Regions from separate parts of the Bacillus sp. LQ16 genome, predicted to be linked through region 2. Evidence: riboswitches for the same ligand, from Rfam matches in the RefSeq annotation. Region 2 holds a riboswitch; each other region holds the start of a gene.
What was found. A riboswitch is a leader RNA that binds a small molecule or an ion and turns the genes downstream of it on or off. The one in region 2 is predicted to bind thiamine pyrophosphate.
Positions count from the first base shown of each region.

Region 1: another riboswitch for thiamine pyrophosphate. It lies ahead of tenA (thiaminase II); the one in region 2 lies ahead of tenA (thiaminase II).
Region 3: another riboswitch for thiamine pyrophosphate. It lies ahead of thiM (hydroxyethylthiazole kinase); the one in region 2 lies ahead of tenA (thiaminase II).
Region 4: another riboswitch for thiamine pyrophosphate. It lies ahead of AC3EMB_RS23720 (energy-coupled thiamine transporter ThiT); the one in region 2 lies ahead of tenA (thiaminase II).

Region 1 is NZ_CM173491.1:778,539-781,732, reverse strand. It holds gene AC3EMB_RS03945 (ABC transporter permease) at 1-282, opposite strand, end outside; gene AC3EMB_RS03940 (ABC transporter ATP-binding protein) at 282-1,031, opposite strand; gene tenA (thiaminase II) at 1,000-1,695, opposite strand; TPP riboswitch at 1,781-1,884, opposite strand; TPP riboswitch at 1,945-2,056, opposite strand; gene AC3EMB_RS03930 (SH3 domain-containing protein) at 2,326-3,194, shown strand, end outside.
Region 2 is NZ_CM173491.1:2,572,168-2,575,361, forward strand. It holds gene AC3EMB_RS12795 (D-alanine--D-alanine ligase) at 1-862, shown strand, start outside; TPP riboswitch at 936-1,041, shown strand; gene tenA (thiaminase II) at 1,169-1,858, shown strand; gene AC3EMB_RS12805 (DUF3937 domain-containing protein) at 2,256-2,519, shown strand; gene AC3EMB_RS12810 (heterocycloanthracin/sonorensin family bacteriocin) at 3,069-3,194, shown strand, end outside.
Region 3 is NZ_CM173491.1:448,479-451,672, forward strand. It holds gene AC3EMB_RS02275 (autotransporter) at 1-653, shown strand, start outside; gene AC3EMB_RS02280 (hypothetical protein) at 673-945, shown strand; partial or broken gene AC3EMB_RS02285 (toprim domain-containing protein) at 1,181-1,495, opposite strand; TPP riboswitch at 1,706-1,818, shown strand; gene thiM (hydroxyethylthiazole kinase) at 1,891-2,700, shown strand; gene thiE (thiamine phosphate synthase) at 2,718-3,194, shown strand, end outside.
Region 4 is NZ_CM173491.1:4,678,854-4,682,047, reverse strand. It holds gene AC3EMB_RS23725 (sensor histidine kinase) at 1-490, shown strand, start outside; gene AC3EMB_RS23720 (energy-coupled thiamine transporter ThiT) at 698-1,369, opposite strand; TPP riboswitch at 1,456-1,557, opposite strand; gene AC3EMB_RS23715 (FeoA family protein) at 1,752-1,979, shown strand; gene feoB (ferrous iron transport protein B) at 1,976-3,194, shown strand, end outside.

The DNA.
Region 1 (3,194 bases), 1.8 Mb from region 2:
TAATGGATAAAATGCTCTTTCCATCCATGTACTCGCATTCATTAACATCGCTAGCCCTACACCTAATACGATAGAAATAACAACACCTATTAAAACGACGTATAACGTTGCAGGTAAATGAACCGTAAATAATATGTCTTTTAGTTTCCATATCTTCATTACAATCGCAGACGGTGACGGTAAAATGTACATCTCATCTACAATTCTTGCTCCTATTTCCCACACAGCTAGTAAAATACTAGAAAGTGTAATAGCAGGAACTAATTCTTTCAATCGGTTCATCACACAAGTACCTGCCTTTGTAACATACTAAGAAGCTCATCTTTCAGCGCTAATACTTCCGGTTTATATAAATCTTTTCGTGTTCTGTTATGATCAAGTGGTACAATCCGCTCAGTCAAAGTCGTTATCGGCTGCTGTTCCACTACTAAAACTCGGTTCGAAAGAAATAACGCTTCTTCAACATCATGAGTAATGAATAAAATTGTTTTTTCCCACTCTTGCCATTGTTCAAACAGCCATTCTTGCAAAGAGGCCTTCGTTAAAGCATCTAACGCGCTAAACGGTTCATCTAATAACAATATCTCCCCGCCCGTTAACAAAGTTCGGATAAAAGATACGCGTTGCCTCATACCACCAGATAAATCTTTCGGATGTTTTGTCTCATATCCTTGTAAACCAAATTTATATAACAGTTCCTTTGCCTTTACTTGTGCTTCTTTCTTCTGTACACCTTGGCACTCTAGCGGCAGAGCAGCATTCTCAATAATTGTTCTCCACGGCAAAAGCATATCTTTTTGCGGCATATATCCTACAGGATGGTGCTTTGTTTCTGTCAGTTCTATCTTTCCAGTACTTACCTTCTCTAGGCCTGTAATAAGGCGAAATAAAGTACTTTTCCCACATCCACTCGGTCCGATAATACTGACAAACTCTTTCTCATGTATAGAAGCATTTAATTCATGGATGATTGGTTTCTCATCGTAATGAAAAGAAACATTATGAAACTGTAGTATGTTCTTGCTCCTCAAATCCCCACATCTCCTTACGATAGGACATATCCCAGAATAAATATTCAAATCGACTGGAATATAAGAAAATCTCCTCTAATCTATCTAGTTCTTTCTCAGACTTTCCAACTGCCATTTCATTTAATAAATCTATTAACCAAATACAAAGATTACCGTATTCTTCCGAACTATATCCTTGAATCCACTCACCAAAAAACTCATGATCTCTTGCTCCAGGAATATCATTTAAACGCTTTCCAATTTCCCAGTAGCTCCACATACATGGAAGAAGCGCTGCTATTAATTCTGCAAGTGTGCCATTTTGAGATACAGACATCATGTAATTTGTATAAGCTAAATTTTTAGCAGACGGTTTTGCAGACTCTATCTCCTCTATAGAAATTCCAAGTCTTTTTGCATATTGTTTATGGATTGTCATTTCGCCATTTAATATTCCATCAATTTGTTCAGCGAACTTTCCCATTACTTGTGGATTCGTTGCTTTTACAACACCAATCGCATATAATTTTGCATAATCTAGTAGATATAAATAATCTTGAATAATATAATACTGAAATTTATCTTTTTCTAACGTGCCATCTCCCATACCCACTACAAACGGATGATTATGACTCATCTCCCAAACCGGTTGCACAGTTTCTAATAATCTATCGCAAAATTTCATTTCTCTATCCCCTTTCAATATATGTATCTAAATAAAAAACCACTTCTATATATAAGAAGTGGTTACAGCAAATAAAATTATACATTTATTCGATGTTCCACTTCCCTTCGCTAGTATTACCTAGATCAGGTGTTATAAGGGTTAAGGATTATTCCTCTCTCAGCAAATCAAGCACCCCTAGTGGTTTCAATATGAAATTTTCAAATAAAAAAGCCCCGTTTCTATACGCAAAGAAACGGGGACTCATTGTTAGTGTCCGAATTGCTTCCCTACGCTAGCATAATCTAGATCAGGTAATAAAAAGGATCAAAGGCTTACGGCCTACTCTCAGCTGGCAACACCAGCTCTCCTAGCAAACTATAAAATTATCACTGTCAGTATAACACCCTAATAAGACATCATCAACTATTTTAATTTTCTTAATTATCAACAAAAAATTAAAGTTATACAATATATACATTCTATTTTAGAACATAAAACTCCAATTAATTGTTTAAAAAGGAATCATTATCCTCAAAAAATTTATTTTTATATTGATTTCATATTACATTTATGTGAATACACCCACTATATTATATCTTTATACTATAATAAAATTACAACTATACAACTAGAGGAGGTCTCTATTCCATGAATATGAAAGCTACTGCTTTAACAGCAACTACTGTAGCGATTGCTTCTTTACTTCCTTCTATGGGTGAAACAAATGTACAAAAAGCAAACGCTGAACAATTATCTAATGTTAAAACTGGGTATGTCAAAGTCGATCAAGTAGCATTACATACAGAAGATAACGTAAAGAGCACATCAATTGATACAATTCGCTTTAATACAAAAGTGAACATCCTTGAAACAACTAATGGTTGGTATAAAGTATCTGTTCATAATAAAGTAGGTTATGTACAAAAAGATGCTATTTTACTAAAAAACAAACTTCAATCTAATGATCAATACATCGTCAATGCTAATGCATTAAACGTTCGCTCTGAACCTAATTTAGAATCTTCCATTTTAGATGTATTACCAAATGGCAAGTTTATTACCGTTCAAGAAGATCAAGGCGAATGGTATAAAATATCACATAATGGCCAAACGGGTTACGTACAAAAAGCATTCATCTCTAATGGTTCACAACCCTTAGTAAAAGGAATCACCGTTCAAAATAATACAAAATATACTGTTGCAACACCTAATCTGAATGTACGTAGCAACACTAGTACAAGTAGCGCTCTACTCGGTTCATTACAAAACGGTACACAAGTACAAGTAGTAGAAACTGTAGGAACTTGGTATAAAATTCGTTTTGGCACAGGATACGGATATGTAGCAAAACACTATGTAGTACAAAATCAACCACAGGCTAAAACAGATCAGCCTTCATCTATTCCAGCTGCTTTCAAATTCCCTGCTCAAGGAAGAATTAGCTCAACCTTTGATATACGATGGGAACAAATGCATTATGGTATAGATATTGCTGCTCCAGGGAACGTCTCTATCCA
Region 2 (3,194 bases):
TATGACGGGGAATGAAATGATTGCTCATTTAGATAAAAATAAGTATGAAATAGTTCCAATTACATTAAACGAAAAAATGGATTTAATTGAAAAAGCGAAAGACATTGACTTTGCATTGCTCGCATTACACGGAAAATACGGAGAAGATGGGACAGTTCAAGGAACACTGGAGAGTTTAGGGATTCCTTATAGCGGAAGTAATATGTTATCTAGCAGTATATGTATGGATAAAAATATTTCGAAAAAGATTTTACGTTATGAAGGTGTAGAAACACCAGATTGGATTGAACTTACAAAAATGGAGGATCTAAATCTTGATGAGTTAGATAAGTTAGGATTTCCATTAGTGGTAAAACCAAACTCTGGCGGATCGAGTGTCGGGGTGAAAATCGTTTACAATAAAAATGAATTGATCTCAATGCTAGAAACTGTATTCGAATGGGATTCTGAAGTAGTAATTGAGAAGTATATAAAAGGTGATGAAATCACATGTTCTATTCTGGATGGAAAACAGTTACCTATAGTTTCAATTCGACATGCAACCGAGTTCTTTGATTACAATGCAAAATATGATGATACTAGTACAGTTGAGGAAGTTATCGAACTTCCAGCAGAAATTAATGAACGTGTAAATAAAGCTTCACTGACTTGTTATAAAGCATTAAAATGTAGTGTTTATGCAAGAGTTGATATGATGGTGAAGGACGGAATTCCATATGTAATGGAAATTAATACATTACCAGGGATGACACAATCAAGCCTATTGCCCAAAAGTGCAGAAGCAGCGGGAATTAGTTATAGCAAACTATTAGATATGATTATTGAAACATCATTAAAAGTTAGAAATGAAGAAGGGTTTTAAGGAGATTATATAACTAATTCTTTTGACAGTTTCACGAAGTATGCTATGATGAATACATTATAAAAACAAAATATTTATCCACTAGGGGGGCCTTTTATAGGCTGAGATCAAATGTGATTTTGAGACTCTTAGTACCTGATCTGGTTAATGCCAGCGTAGGGAAGTGGGAAAGACGTTGCTATTTAATGAGTAAATAAATACTGTCAATTTCACTTTCTTTACGCCTGTAAAGAAAGTTTTTTTATTTTACAGCTTTAATAATTGTGGATAAATACTTATATTTTATACATTATTGGAGGGATTTAAATGACTTTTTCACAATCATTACGTAAAGAAGTAGATTCAATTTGGGAAGCGAGTTTTAACCATCCTTTTGTAAAAAAACTTGGTGAAGGAACATTAGATTTAGCTAGTTTTCGCTATTATGTGCTTCAAGATTCATATTATTTGAGTCATTTTGCTAGAGTACAAACTTTAGGAGCTGCAAAAGCTCTTGAATTAGAGACGACAGCTCGTATGGCACATCATGCTCAAAATACATATGAGGCCGAGTTATCTTTACATGAGAATTTTGCTAAAAAGCTAGGGATAACAAAAGAAGAAAAAGATAATTTTATTCCTGCGCCAACTGCATATGCGTATACTTCACATATGTATCGTGCTGCGTATGAAGGGCATTTAGGAGATATCATTGCAGCAATTTTACCTTGCTATTGGTTGTATTATGAAATTGGCGAACACTTAAAAGAGTGCCAGCCGGAAGAGCCAATTTATAACGAATGGATTTCTGCTTATGGATCTGATTGGTTCCGTACGCTAGTTGAAGAACAAATTACACGTTTAGATACTATCGCTGAAAAAGTAACAGAGGCAGACCGCAAACGTATGAAACAGCATTTTATTATTAGCAGTCAATATGAATATTCATTTTGGGAAATGGCTTATACATTAGAAAAGTGGCCAGTGGATACAGACGTAAAAGACGTAATTGGATAAAGAATAGAAGTAATGTTATAGATAGGTATGGATCATACCTATCTATATATTTTTTCTTGTCAAATTTGCGTAAAGTCATTAGTGCTACGGATATGGCGAAATAGAATATCGATAATTTAGCTCATTTACTTGTCTACGTATTAACTGGATAAACTTCTGTCACATTTATTTTACAATCAAAGAACGTAAATGTTGGTGGTATGAAGTTAAATAAGAAAAGAAACCCGAGCTGTTAGCTGTAACCGAGTTGTTTTTTCTTTGCAGGAATTTCTAAATTATCATGGAGTGTTGTTAATACGATATGCAAATATGCATATCGTATTTTTTTGAGTTCTTTATGTGTTAAAATTAGATATAAAGATATGGAAATATAAAGAAGCAAAAGCAGGAATATCCAATGAATTTTGAGAGGTGTTATATGTTTACAAATAAGAAATTAATTCGATTTGGTTTATCGTTGTTTGTATTTTTAGGGATAATTAATTTTACAATCAGCTATTTCCAAACATATCTTGAAACAGCAGCAGATATTAAATGGGTAATTCCAGAAATTTGGAAAACTATTTTGCTAGATGTTCCTCAAGGTATACTTGTTCTTTTAGGCGCAATTGCTTTATATGATTTCACAAAAGAGGCATCACAAAAAGACGCATCAATCTAAGTGTGTCTTTTTTCTATTAGGAATTTCATAGAGAGTTTTGCTGGAGAAATAGAATGAAAAGCCCTAATAAGGGCTTTTTTCTTTGTAGGAATTTCTTATCCGTCATAGAAACCGGTTACTTGGAGGTGTTATAGCGAAAGGCATTTACAGTACAGAAAAATCTAAGCGGCAGACGAAAATATATAGGATATGGCAACATAATTATTGAGAAATTAATTGAATTTAGTAGGTATGAAGATATGACGCTAGAATTCATATTTTTTAATTTTTATTTATCCCGCATTAACGGGCTGTTCGTAAAAGCCTGATTGGTGAGGGCTAATAATCAGCGGGGGATGAACTCCCCCCCACTGATTAAAGTTTCACTTTATAAAAATGAGCCCATAGCAAAAATAGGTATATGAACAAGGTGCATCATCTAGTGATAAGTCATACTTTGTTGGTGTACGTATTGAACTTAGTTTATAGCGCTATTTCTACTTAGATGTAACGAACAGAAATATGGGCAAGCATCGATGAGGTTGTATTTTATAAACGGAGGTCATGAAAATGAATCAGTTTCAACAAGAACTACAAGCGTTAAGTCTTAATGATTACCGGTCTGGAAATATTGTGTATTGGGACCAGCAAAACCAATATCCATATTACTATATTGAAGATGCCGCTCGTCGCTGT
Region 3 (3,194 bases), 2.1 Mb from region 2:
TGTTAATTTTATTAATAAGTTCTTTTCCTTTATCGGTTACATATGCAAAGGAAAAAAACATCAATTTAAGCAATATTGAGCAAATGACTAGTGTTTTTAATGATAATATTAATCTAGGAGAAAAAATTAGCTATATTAGAAATAGTGATTTGAATAATTGGTCAGTTAAAGAAATGAATCAGGCCCTAGATAAAATAGATAATTTAAATCTGAGTATAATGGAACGAGCAAGTTTAAAGAGAGAGGTAATACGTTCTTCAGGATTTTCTAATTTTGATTTTAAAGAAACAAATTCGGATGTATTAGCATTTAAGGAATTAAAAATAGAAATTATAGAGACTGATCAGCTACTTACTTTATATAGAAGAAGCAAGGCTGGTGAACCGGAATCTAAATATGGTCTTGGCTATTGGTGGGGAGATAAAGAAAGAAATATTGAAGAAACTAGAAATGAGTTAGCCGTATTAGAAGCTTGGGGGAATCCGCTTAATATACAATATAAAATCACGGTACCTAAAGGAACGAGAATACTTAAAGGATTTACAGCTTCGCAAACTCAATATCTTAAAGGTACAAGTATAGTTCAAGAATATAGAGAAGGTGGAGCTATGCAATACTGGATTAATAAGATAGATAACAGTTGGTTACAATAAAATTTATTAGGAGGATAGCATGACAAATCATCATGAATTTATAAGTTTAGCTCTAGATTGTGAGCGTATTATAAAACAAAATATCCCTAGTAATCCCGACGATGCTAAAAGATATCATTTAATGCTAAACGAACTTAAAGGGTTAAGAATGACCATAAAATTAAACCAATTAAATGACAAGTTATATTATTTATCAATTACACAAATGCTTGAGAAAAATGATCCGAAAAAAGTATTACAAGCTGTTTTAAAACTTAATACATTTTATTGTAACTACTATCAAAATTTATAAATTTACTACCATAATAAACTTGAGCCTATATTCTTTCAAATAACATAGCTCATGGTGGCAGGCACTCGAAAGGGTGCCTTTTCTTTAGGGAAAATACACCTAATAAGAAAGCTAGTCTTAACGTACAATTTTCTTTTTATGTGCAATTATAAATATATTAGATATCATTGTTAAATGAAGGATGAAAGGTGTTTTAGAATTTATGTGCAGATATATTTTATAGAGATAAGTCGATGTCTGTTGCTACAATAATTTCATTTACATCTTTTCTAAGTAGCTGACTTTTTACAGCATTAAATTGTTTACCAGTTTGTTTAATAACCGTTAATTTCAAACGCTCAGGTAGCATCGGTAAATCTTCTAAATTCCACTTTTTATATTTCACATCATAACTTTCTGGATCTGCTAATGTAACGAGATGACCTAAAGCCCAAGTTACAATATATTTACTACCCTCAAGATAGCCGTTTCCTTTTTTATCACACTTCAGTACACGAGCAATATCTCGTGCAACGGAAGGTTTTTCAGCGATTACAACGCTTTTTGACATATTAAAAACATCCTTTCAAATTTCCATAAGTTAAATATAGCATACATCTTCTTGAGATTCAGTTTCGCTCCATATTTGATCGGTTTTTAATGGAGGGAACAAAATCCCAACTAATTAAAGTTTCACTTTATCAGTTGCTTCTATATTAAATAGAAAAAGTAAAGAACTTGTTATTTTACTAGAATAAGAGTAGACTTTGAAGTAGATGAATAAGAAACACATGGGAGTTTGTGGATACAAACTGAGAGTATGGCTACTAGTCCGTCATTGACCATTTGAACCTGTTGGATAATGCCAGCGTAGGGAGAGTGTAAAAGCACATATTCAGGCACTTTGCGTACGCGCAAAGTGCCTTTTTGTGTATCTCCCATCATTATAGTTAGGAGATGAAAAGGATGAATATGAAAGAAATTAGTAAAGTAGTGGATTTGGTGAGAGAATCTAATCCGCTCGTTCATAATATTACAAATGTTGTTGTAACAAATTTTACTGCTAACGGTTTGTTGGCACTTGGGGCATCGCCTGTAATGGCGTATGCAAAAGAAGAAGTAGCAGAAATGGCTAGCATTGCTGGAGCTTTAGTATTAAATATGGGAACACTTCGTCCTGAGGAAGTAGAAGCGATGTTACTTGCTGGTAAATCAGCAAATGTGAACAATGTGCCAGTACTATTTGATCCAGTTGGTGCAGGAGCAACTTCGTATCGAACAGAAGTTGCGAGACATATTCCAGCCGAAATAGATTTAGCAATTATCCGCGGCAATGCGGCTGAAATAGCAAACGTTATTAATGAGAAATGGGAAATTAAAGGGGTAGACGCTGGTACTGGAAATGGCAATGTTGTAAGTATTGCAAGGCAGGCAGCAGACGAATTAAATACAGTTGCGGTTATTACTGGAAAAGAAGATGTTGTTACAGATGGAGAGAGAACTATTGTTATTCGAAACGGTCACCCTATTTTAACGAAAGTTACGGGAACAGGTTGTTTACTAACGTCTGTAATAGGAGCATTTGTAGCAGTGGAAAAAGATTATGTAAAAGCAGCAGTAGCAGCATTAACGTTTTATGGTGTAGCTTCGGAACTGGCAGCTGCTAAGACCGTGGAAAAGGGACCTGGTAGTTTCCAAATTGAATTTTTAAATCAGTTAGCGAATACTACTGCTGGTGATATTGAGAAGTATGGAAAGATTGAGGAGTTAGAGTAAGGGGGATGAAACATACGATGCGCATTGAAACAAAGAAAATGTCTAAGTTATTACAAGTGTATTTTATTATGGGAAGCAATAACTGCACGAAGGATCCTTTAGCTGTATTGAAAGAAGCGTTAGATGGTGGAGTGACACTTTTTCAGTTTCGCGAGAAGGGGGAAGGTTCTTTAATCGGAGAAGATAGAGTGCGCTTTGCAAAAGAATTGCAGACGCTTTGTAAGGAATATAGTGTTCCTTTCATTGTAAATGATGATGTAGAATTAGCCATTGAATTAGATGCAGATGGTGTTCATGTAGGACAAGATGATGAAGGAATTACATCTGTTCGTGAAAAAATGGGAGATAAAATTATCGGCGTATCTGCTCATACAATTGAAGAAGCACGCTTTGCAATCGAAAATGGAGCAGATTATTTAGGCGTTGGACCTATTTTCACAACGAGTACGAAAAAAGATACGAAAGCGGTTCAAGGAACGAAAGGATTAGCTTAT
Region 4 (3,194 bases), 2.1 Mb from region 2:
GTTAGCTAAATTTGAATCTGGTACATATAAAATGAAAAAGGATTCGTTTTATATTGATACAGTAATTGAAGAAATATGTGAACATCTATCTGTGGAAATAGAGAAAAAAGAGCTTCGTGTTCATAAAAATATATGTTCATTTGAAGTGATTGCAAATCAAGGCCGGATTGAACAAGTCATCGTGAATTTCATTACGAATGCCATACGTTATACACCAAATAAAGAAGATATTATTATTTCTACAATAGATGAGAAGGATCGTATAAAAGTGTGCATTGAAAATAAAGGTACTCATATTGAAGAAGAACAATTAGATAAAATTTGGGATCGTTTTTATCGAGTGGATACAGCTCGTCAGCGTTCACAAGGTGGGACGGGGCTTGGGCTTGCCATTTCAAAGAATATTTTAGAACTACATGATACTGAATATGGGGCAGGAAATACAGAAGATGGTGTGTTATTTTATTTCTATTTACCGAAAAAAGCGTAGAAAATATGATCTGCGTTTTTTTAAATTATTTTCATATTATCTTTACCTAATCTTTATTTTTAATCAGTATAATTTGTTTAGAATATGAGGTTATGTAAGGAGTCGATGAACCGTGCATAGCAATTGGCTAAGTATAATGGTATTTATTTTCTTTTGCGCATTTATTGTATTTTTAATTAATATTACGATATGAAAAAAGAGCGCTCATTAAGCGCCCTTTTTTTGTGTATTCATTTGATAAGCACTGATGCTTTTGAATAAGCGTGGTGAAGTGATAAATAAAAATATAAGTAAAACGGTACATAGAATATAGGAACCAATCATTGTACTACCGTTAAATATTAAAGAATATAGGAAAGCCGATTGGCCTTTTGGTGCATATTGTCCCCAGAAAATGATACCAGCGATAAAGTGACAGAAGTAACGAGCTAGACTACCGATAAAAGTAGCGACGATAATGTATCCAATTACTTTCTTTCCTTGGTTTGGTTTTGATGAAGGTTTGTCTTTACGGCTACCTAAATTTGATTGTTCTTCGCTATTTTCATTTGACGCTAAAAGCGCCTTTTGAATTGGACGATAGAATAAACCAGCAAATCCAATGAATGCGAAAGCAACAAAGTATTCAATTAATACTTGAATTGGTGTGACGATAATGGCATCGCCTACGACAATTTGTAATAATCCCCAAATTAAGCCTCCTAAGAAAGCCATTTTGAAGCCCCAGCGGTATGCGATAATAAAAATAGGAATCATAGCAAATGAAATGGAACCGCCTGTTGCTGATATTTTGATTGAAAGTGGTAAAATGTCGATGACCAAGGCGAAGGCTGCAAGAATAGCAGATTCGATCATCGCTTGTAAATTGGTGTTACGCATGTTGTCTCCCCCTAAATCCAAGTTGTACAAAAAAGAATAGATATCATAGGAGGATACGAAATACGTAAATAAAAATGAGGTATGTATTTCGGACGTTTGCACAATCCCTGCGTTAGCATTAACTAACAGGTTCGAAGGGTCGGAACGAAGTGTTCCCTCTCAGCGGCATGGCTCCCCCAGTGATAACGAGATTCTTTATTTGCTATTGTTTATTGTAAGCGAAATGGATGAGAATGGCAAACAAATGCTGTATGACAATAATTGAAATAGAATTGTAGCGAAATGTTAATAAATATGAAGCAAAAGGGTATAGTACAAGAGAAATTGGGTGTGGTATAATTTTTTTGAAAATAATTATCATTCTCTTCTGAGGGGGAAGGTTATGAGCTTAGTAGATATTAAAATTGGAGAGAAAGTGTTAGTAAAAAGTATTCAGTCTTTAGATCAGCTATTAAAGCGTAGACTAGCTGCTTTCGGTCTTGCGGAAGGAAGCGAACTTCGCTTGAAACAGAAAGCGATGTTCAAAGGTCCTTGTACATTGGAGTGTCGTGGACAGTTAATTAGTATTCGTCATTGTGACGCGAAAATGATAAAGGTGGAATTAGCGTGAATAAGGTAGCTTTGCTAGGGAATCCGAATACAGGGAAGACATCATTATTTAATGCACTTACTGGTTCTTATGAATACGTAGGAAACTGGAGCGGTGTAACAGTAGAAAAAAAGGTTGGTAAATTAAAAGATAGACAAGGAACATTAATTGATTTACCAGGTGTGTATGATTTAAATCCAGTTTCACGTGATGAAGGTGTTGTAACAAACTTTCTATTAACAGAAGAATTTAATCATATGTTAAATATCGTAGATTCTTCGCAATTTGAGAGAAATATGCATTTAACGTTGCAATTACTTGAATTTGGTAAGCCGGTCTCAATTGGTTTAAATATGGTTGATGTGGCGAAGCAAAGAGGAATTGTCATTGATGTAAAACGATTATCAGAACTATTAGGTGTAACAGTCGTTCCTGTCGTTGCAAGAAGTGGAAAAGGTTGTGAAGAACTACTTGCGACTCTTAAAGAAAATGACAAAAAGGAGAAAAAGCCATTCCTTATTTCATATGGTGTACAAATGGATGAAGGAATTGGAGAAGTAATTGCTCTTTTAGAGACAGCGAATTATGAGCATCCGAGATGGTTAGCACTTCAATTTTTAAGCAATAACGAAGTAGTAGAAAAAGAAATGAAAGCATTACCAATTTATAAGGAACTCATAGCCATTCGATCTCGCTTAGAAGGAAAACTTGATTGTACGTTAGAAGAGCACATTTACAAAACTCGTGAAGCGTATATTGAAAAGTTAAAAACAAATGTTATGAAGCATGAGAAAGAAGGAAAAATTCCTTTTTCAGAAAAAATTGATAGATTAATTACACATAAAATTTTAGGACTTCCAATCTTTTTAGCAGTTATGTTTTTTATTTTTCAGGTTACGTTTACGTGGATTGGTACACCTTTATCGGATATGTTAGATGAGTTTTTTGGTGGTCAGCTTACGGATTGGGTGACGGCTGGACTTACAAGTATTGGAGCTTCTGATTTTATTCAAGCACTCGTTACAGAAGGTATTATTGCCGGTGTTGGTGCTGTATTAGTATTCGTACCACAAATCTTTGCACTATTCTTTTTCATTTCATTATTAGAAGACTCAGGATATATGGCGCGAATTGCAGTTGTTATGGATAGAATTATGGAGTTTTTCGGCTTAAACGGAAAAGCTTTTATTCCGATGATTATCGGTTTTGGATGTAACGTTCCAGGTATTATGGCTG